2 linked regions of the Roseimicrobium gellanilyticum genome follow. Each later gene encodes a partner of the first gene's protein in a complex. Links are inferred from orthologs where the notes say so. Each region holds a gene or a part of one and is shown on either strand. Other genes may lie near its edges.

What was found. The genes of interacting proteins can lie anywhere in the genome.
Region 2: the proteins of dnaG (region 1) and dnaB are in contact, whole or in part, in a crystal structure (PDB 2R6A), measured with the Geobacillus stearothermophilus proteins. The link is inferred for Roseimicrobium gellanilyticum from one-to-one orthologs. Residues at the interface, in WP_049624496.1 of Geobacillus stearothermophilus: Lys456, Leu457, Leu458, Pro459, Ala460, Asn463, Ala464, Leu467, Leu535, Leu536, Ile537, Ala538, Gln544, Glu545, Asp548, Tyr549, His552; in WP_033016901.1 of Geobacillus stearothermophilus: Ser13, Glu15, Ala16, Gln18, Glu91, Leu92, Asp94, Ala95, Val96, Pro97, Thr98, Ala99, Ala100, Asn101, Tyr104, Tyr105, Ile108.

Annotation. Positions count from the first base shown.
Region 1 is NZ_QNRR01000006.1:407,829-411,603, reverse strand. The notes cover bases 1-2,893. They hold dnaG (DNA primase), read right to left. Parts: upstream 2,416-2,893; coding sequence 586-2,415; downstream 1-585. Other genes in these bases: DES53_RS18495 (bile acid:sodium symporter family protein), read left to right, coding at 2,597-2,893; rpoD (RNA polymerase sigma factor RpoD), read right to left, coding at 1-589. Outside these bases: more of DES53_RS18495, read left to right, coding at 2,894-3,463. UniProt on the Escherichia coli protein: RNA polymerase that catalyzes the synthesis of short RNA molecules used as primers for DNA polymerase during DNA replication.
Region 2 is NZ_QNRR01000004.1:181,147-184,028, forward strand. It holds dnaB (replicative DNA helicase), read right to left. Parts: upstream 2,264-2,882; coding sequence 737-2,263; downstream 1-736. Other genes in the region: rplI (50S ribosomal protein L9), read right to left, coding at 2,437-2,882. UniProt on the Escherichia coli protein: The main replicative DNA helicase, it participates in initiation and elongation during chromosome replication. Travels ahead of the DNA replisome, separating dsDNA into templates for DNA synthesis.

The DNA.
Region 1 (3,775 bases):
CGATGCGCTTGGAGATGCCGATTTCCTGTTCGCGGGTGAGCAGAGGGACCGCGCCCATCTGCTTCAGGTACATGCGTACCGGGTCATCCAGCATGTCGAGCTGGCCTTCCTCGCGTTCTTCCGCGTGGCTTTCGTCATCCTCCGCCACGAGGGCGACGGACTTGTTCTTCACGCGGTCGACCTGGGTGGGCTCGATGACCTGAATCTCGAGATTCTTCAGGCGGACGAGGATCTCATCCATGAGCTCCGCCGTGACGAACCCGTTCGGCAGGGCTTCATTGAGATCGTCGAAAGTCAGATAGTCCTGCTCCTTGGCCAGACGGATGAGGAAGCGCAGCTTCTCCTGGATCTCCGGTCCGTTGATATCGTCATGGTGTGCCGGTGGCGGCTCCGCGGGACGGGCATTCTTTGGGGGACGACCACGACGGCGCTTGCCGTTCACGGCTCCGTTAACATGGGCATGTGCCGGCGCAGCATCCGGCAACGGATGCTTGCGGGGGCGGCCACGGCGTCGTTTGGGTGGTTCGTGGGACACAACCTGGGCGCTCGTGCTCGCGGGATGATCCTGGGGGGCAGCAGGGACACTCATGGAGCTGTCGGGCCTAAAAACTTCTGCAATTGGCTGCGGCGGTCAAGGTATTCTTTCCTTAGGACCAGTTCCCGCTCCTGCAAACGGGCCATTTCCGCGTTCGGAAGACCGGGTTGTTTGATTTCCAGTTGGATCATTTGAATCAGATTATAGAGCCGGAGCACCTCAAGATTCTCCAAGGCGCACTCAGCGGCTTCCTGGCCTCCCTCAGGCATGGGTAGGGAGAGTTGTCTGGTTACTGCCAGCTCCTCTTCACGGGTGACTTGGGACAGGTGAGCGGCCAGCGCCGCGGGATCGGCGAGGTTCGCTGTGGACTTCCACACCAGCGCGAGCAGTTCGCATCCGGCGAGGTTCTGCAGAATTTCCTCGCGGCCTGTGTTTCGCAGCCAGTTGAGGATTCGCTCATCCGAGAGTGCATAGCGAAACAGCAGGATGGCATTCCTGTCTTGCGGCGGCAGGGTGGGCTGGGGAGCGACGGGTGCCGCCGCGCCGTTGCTTGGGGCGGAGCTTGGCTTTTGCGCCCGGGCAATCTGCCGGCGGAATTCGTCCTCAGGCATGTTCAACCGGCGTGCGATGTTTTGCACGGCGGCGTCGCGCACGATGTTGTTGTCGACCAGGAGGATCATGGATGCCATTTCGCCGGCGAAGCGGCTGCGCTCACGCACCTCGCTGAGATTCCGGTTCGCGGAAGCGGAATCCAGCATGTAGTCAAAGAACTCACGCGCCCGCCCGATATATTCCTGAAACACTTCCACACCCTGGCCGCGGATGAGTGAGTCCGGGTCTTCACCTTGGGGCAGGGGGGCGACTTTTACAGAAAGGCCCGTGGGCGAGAGGATGGTGAAGGCCCGCACAGCGGCTTTGTATCCCGCCGTGTCCGAGTCGAAGCAAAGCACCACTTCCGCGGCGAGCTGCTTCAGTTTCTTTGCGTGGAACTCGGTGAAGGCGGTGCCCAGGGGGGCCACCACATTTTCCACACCATTCGCAAAGGCGGTAATCATGTCCAGCTGGCCTTCGGTGACGATGGCACGATCCGCCTTGCTGATGGCGCGCTTGGATTTGTCCAGGCCAAAAAGGACGCGGCTCTTGCTGAAGATGGGAGTCTCGGGTGAGTTGAGATACTTTGCGGCCTTGGCCTCCTTGTCGAGCACGCGTCCACTGAAGGCGATGCACTCGCCAAATTCATTCCGGATGGGGAACATGAGGCGGTGGCGGAAACGGGGGTACGTGTCGCGTCGGCCGGAATCTTCGTCGGGTCGGGCGAGCAGTCCGGAAGTCACCAGGAGGTTCTCGGTGAATTTGCGTTCCAGCGCCCACTCACGCAGCATGTCGCCATAGGGTGGGGCATAGCCCATCTGCCAGTCCTTGGCCGTTTGCGGACTGATGCCGCGGGACTTCAGGTAGGCGCGGGCATCCTCGGCCACCTTGTGCCGCATGAGCAGCAGGTGGAACCACTCCACCGCCTCCTCGTGCACTTTGAGAAGGGCCTTGCGCACCTTGGCTTCGCGCTCGGCGTTGGCATCGTAGACTTCCTCCTGGATGCGGATGCCTGCCTGCTCCGCCAGCCGCTTCACTGCCTCCACAAACGTGATGCTGGAGTGCTCCATGAGGAAGCGGACGGCATTCCCCCCGGCTCCGCAGCCAAAGCAGTGGTAGGTTCGTTGCGCCGGCCGCACGTTGAAGGACGGCGTCTTCTCCTGGTGAAAAGGGCACAGGCCCACGAAGTTCACCCCGGCCCGCCGCAGCTTCACGTGCCGCCCGATGAGGTCCACGATGTCCGTGGCCTCCAGCACTTCTTGGATGGTTTCTTCGGGGATGCGGGGCATGGGTGGTGGCCGGAACCGGTAAATGTGGCGGGTCTGTCAAGGGGCGCAAGTAGATGGCATTCCATGGGAATCCTTGGGGTCAACGGCGGGAGCTCCCGGGTCCCGGATGCACAGCGGGGAACGGAGTTTTCATGGCTGCCGTTTTCATTGGACAAGAAAGCGTCTCCTGCCACGTCTCGTGATGCCTCCCGATCTTCTGAAATCCGTCCTCCTGCCGCTGGCATTGATCATTCTCATGTTTGGAATGGGCATGACCCTGCGGCTTGCTGACTTCAAGCGAGTGGTCTCCTCTCCCAAGGCTACGCTCCTTGGTTCATTCTGCCAGCTGGTGAGCCTGCCGCTTCTGGCCTTTGGGCTGGCGTATATCTTCAAGCTGCCGCCGGATCTGGCCACGGGATTGATGCTCCTGGCGGTGTGCCCCGGCGGTGCCACATCAAACATCATCACCCATCTCTCGAAGGGGGATACTGCGCTGTCTGTGACACTCACGGCCGTCTCCAGCATCATCACGGTGTTCACGATTCCGCTGCTGCTCGGGCTCTCCATGCAGCACTTCCTCGGTGAGGCACAGGTGATCAGCCTGCCGTTTTTGAAAACCTTTCTCCAGCTCTTGGTGGTGACCTTGCTACCGGTGGCACTTGGCATGTGGCTGAATGCTGCGCGACCCAAGCTCACCGAGCGCCTCTCCAGGACGGTGAATGTCCTTTCCGTGTCCTTTCTGGCACTGGTCATCCTCGCCGCGGTGCTCAAGGAAAAGGATCTTGGTGCACAATTTGCGGTTGCGGGGCCTGCCGCAATCTCCCTGAACATCTGCGGGATGGCTGTCGGCTATGCCGTCGCAGCAATCTTCGCGCTGCCGGTCTCACAACGCCGGACCATCTCCATTGAGGTGGGTATTCAGAATGGCACGCTCGCGCTCGCCATCGCACTGGGTCTGCTGGAGAGTCCGCGCATGGCAATTCCGGCGGTGGTTTACAGCCTCTTCATGTTCGCCAGTGGCGCCTACATGATCCTCCGTCACGGACGGGAGGAGCAAAGGTCGGCTTGAGGAGGTGAGGAGTTCGAGGAAACTTCCAGTGAACACTCATGGCTGTCCCCACGATTTTAGCCCACGTATTTGTCTGGATCGCCTGGTTGGCTTGGATTCCCGCTACTCTGCTCGAGAAAAAGGCGCGGGGTGAATCCGGGGGTACAAGCCTGGTTCCGGTCATTCCCTTGTTCCCGCTGCTTGGGTCAATGGCTATCGCAGGGCTCGATTCGTTGAGGGAACTTCTCGGGTCGAGAACCGTTGGCGGATTTCACCTTGTCGTCCTGACAATCATGATGGCGAGTTGCGCCCTCTCTGGCTGCCGGATACTGA
Region 2 (2,882 bases), on another replicon or contig:
CCGGGAAGAGTTCTTCCCACACACGTCCAGAGGAGTGTGAACAACTCCGGCGTTTTGCGATTTTCCATAAACGTTTTCCGGCTTTCTTCGCGAGAGGAATTGAAAGACTCGGATGGCATGAAATTTGCCCGATGACGGTGATTCATACTTGCGGCCCGTGTTCTCCCGGTGACAGTCACGTCACACGGAAGGGAATCCATGTGTCAGCGGAGACACGAAGCGAGAAGCACTAAGGAGGGCTTGTTTCGCAGAAAAAGTCAAAAGTCGGAAGATGCCATTTGAGTCGAAACTCATTCAGAAACAGGGAATTGCGATCATGTTTCCCTGGCGAAACTCCCTTGCGCCGCTGACCTAAATGAAGCGGAAGTCCGCTACAATGCCAGACTAAACGTTGGATCAATGTGTCTTTTTTGTTCCACGCAATAAATACGAGCGTTCCACGACCATGCACACCTGTTTTTAACAATGCTGGCGTAAAAACCGGAAAACTTCACACGCATTGAGCTTCGGTTGTTCACCGGTGGATAAGTTGTGAATAACTTGTGAGCAACTCACCCAATTCCTTGATTTTGCGTTGCCGGAGGCGGTCATTTATTAACGCTTCCGAATAGGTTTGGGAGAACGCTTTAGACACCCAAAATGGATGCATGCGTTCCCGCGAACGGAGAATTTTCTTCAAGAGTTGGGCGACCCTGAGGGGGGCTGAGTGCAACATCCCAAGGCGCAGCGTCTCCCATTAGTCCCCACCCGCCTTTTCGTTCTCGTCAAACTCGCGCTCGGTGAAGCGCATGAGTTCAGCGATGAACTTCAGCGGTACGTCATCCGTGGGGCCGTTACGGTTCTTGGCGATGATGAGGAGGCCTTTGCCCTTGCTGGCCTCGTCCTCGGCCTCGGCGTCCTTGCGGTCCTTGGAATCATCCTCCTGTTTGGAGCCTGCGTAGTCGGCACGGGTGAGCAGGCCCACCATGTCCGCATCCTGCTCGATGGAGCCGGACTCACGAAGGTCGCTCAGCATGGGGCGCTGGCCCTTGCGTGACTCCACAGCGCGGTTGAGCTGCGCGAGCACCACCACAGGGACATTCAGCTCCTTGGCCACCGCCTTGATACCGGCGGAGATGGCGGCGATTTCGTTTTGTCGGCTGTCGGACTTCTTCGTGGGTGCAGTCATCAACTGCAAGTAGTCGATGGCAATCATGCCGATGTTATGCTGCTTTTTCAGGCGGCGGCATTTGGCGCGGAAGTCCAGGATGTTGAGGCCGGGAGTTTCGTCGATGAAGATGTTGGCCTTTTGCAGGTCCGAGCACGCGCGGGTCACGGCGCGCAGCTCTTCGCGGCTGAGCATGCCATTCATGATGCGGCTCATGGAGACACCGGCGCGCGCCACAATGAGACGGCGCACCAGCATGACGGCGCTCATTTCCAGACTGAAGACGGCAACCGGCACCTCGTTGGTGAGGGCGGCGTGCTCCACCATGTTCATCACGAGCGAGGTCTTGCCCATGGAAGGACGGGCCGCGAGGACGAACATTTCGCCGCCCTGTAGGCCGTTGCTCAGGCCATCCAGCTTGCGGTAGCCGGTGGGGATGCCGCGGAGCTTGCCGGGGTCCTTCAGCATTTCTTCGATGGAGTCAAAGGCCTCCATGACGTGGTGCTTCAGCGGCTTGATGGTGTCGCGGCTTTCGGTGTCATCGCGCACGCTCATCACACGCTCTTCCACGCGGTCGAGCAGTGCGGGCACGTCTTCGTTGAACTCGTACGCGTTCTGCACGCTCTCCGTGCAGGCGTGGATGATGCGGCGCAGCAGATGCTTGTCGCGCAGGATGCCCTTGTAGTAGCCGTAGTGCGCGGGGGTCGGCACAAAGTTCAGCAACTCGGAAAGCATGCCGGCGCCGCCAATCTTGTCGAGGTGACCTGCGTCGCGCAGGTAGTTGGTGAGAGCGATGTATTCAACAGGGCGGGTGCCGTTGTTGAACTCCTTCATCACCTTGTAGAGGAGTTGGTTCGCCGGATGGTAGAAGGCCTCGTCCGGGAGATTGACCTGCGCGTCGTTCAGCAGGTTGGTGGGGTCGTGGAGGAAGCACGAGAGCACGCCCTTCTCCGCATCAGCGTCCCAGGGCTGGGAGCGTGTGGGATCATTGATGTCTACCGGCGGCTTCGGCTTGCCCTGCCCAAATCCCTGCCCGCCTTTCTGGAATCCTTGCCCACCTGATTGCGCTGCATTCGGGTCGAATGGCGTGACGTTGGAGGCTTTTTCGGGTGGCATGGGGCGGGGGAGCAGTGTGGCGTTAACGGAGCTGTGCGCAATATTTCACGCTAAAAAAGCGGACATCCTTCGCTATGCCGTTCTGATGTCTCTGTGAAACGATGCGATGGGAACAAAAATCCCCTGCGCGATTGCTCACGCAGGGGATTGAAAGGTGTGCTCTGAAACTGGTGTTACTCAGCAGCTTCTTCTTCGCCTTCGGCGCCTTCTTCGGCACCCGCTTCAGCGGCGGCGACGGTGACCTTCAGGAAGCACTCCACGCCAGCGTGCAGCTTGACGGGAACTTCGAAGGTGCCGGTGCTCTTGATGGGCTTCTCAAGCTCGAGCTGGTGACGGTCCAGCGTGATCTTGGCGGTGCTGGCAGCCACGGCTTCCACGATGTCCTTGGTGGTGATGGAGCCGAAAGCCTTGCCGCCCTGGCCGGTGGCGAGGGTGAGCTTGATCTTGAGCTTCTTCAGCTTGCTGGCGATCTTCTCGGCTTCTTCCAGTTCCTTGGCTTCGCGCTCAGCGCGGACCTTCTGGAGATTGGCCTGATGACGCAGGTTGCCAGCGGTGGCTTCGTAGGCTTTGGCCTTGGGGAGGAGGAAGTTGCGAGCGTAGCCGGTACGCACTTTCACAA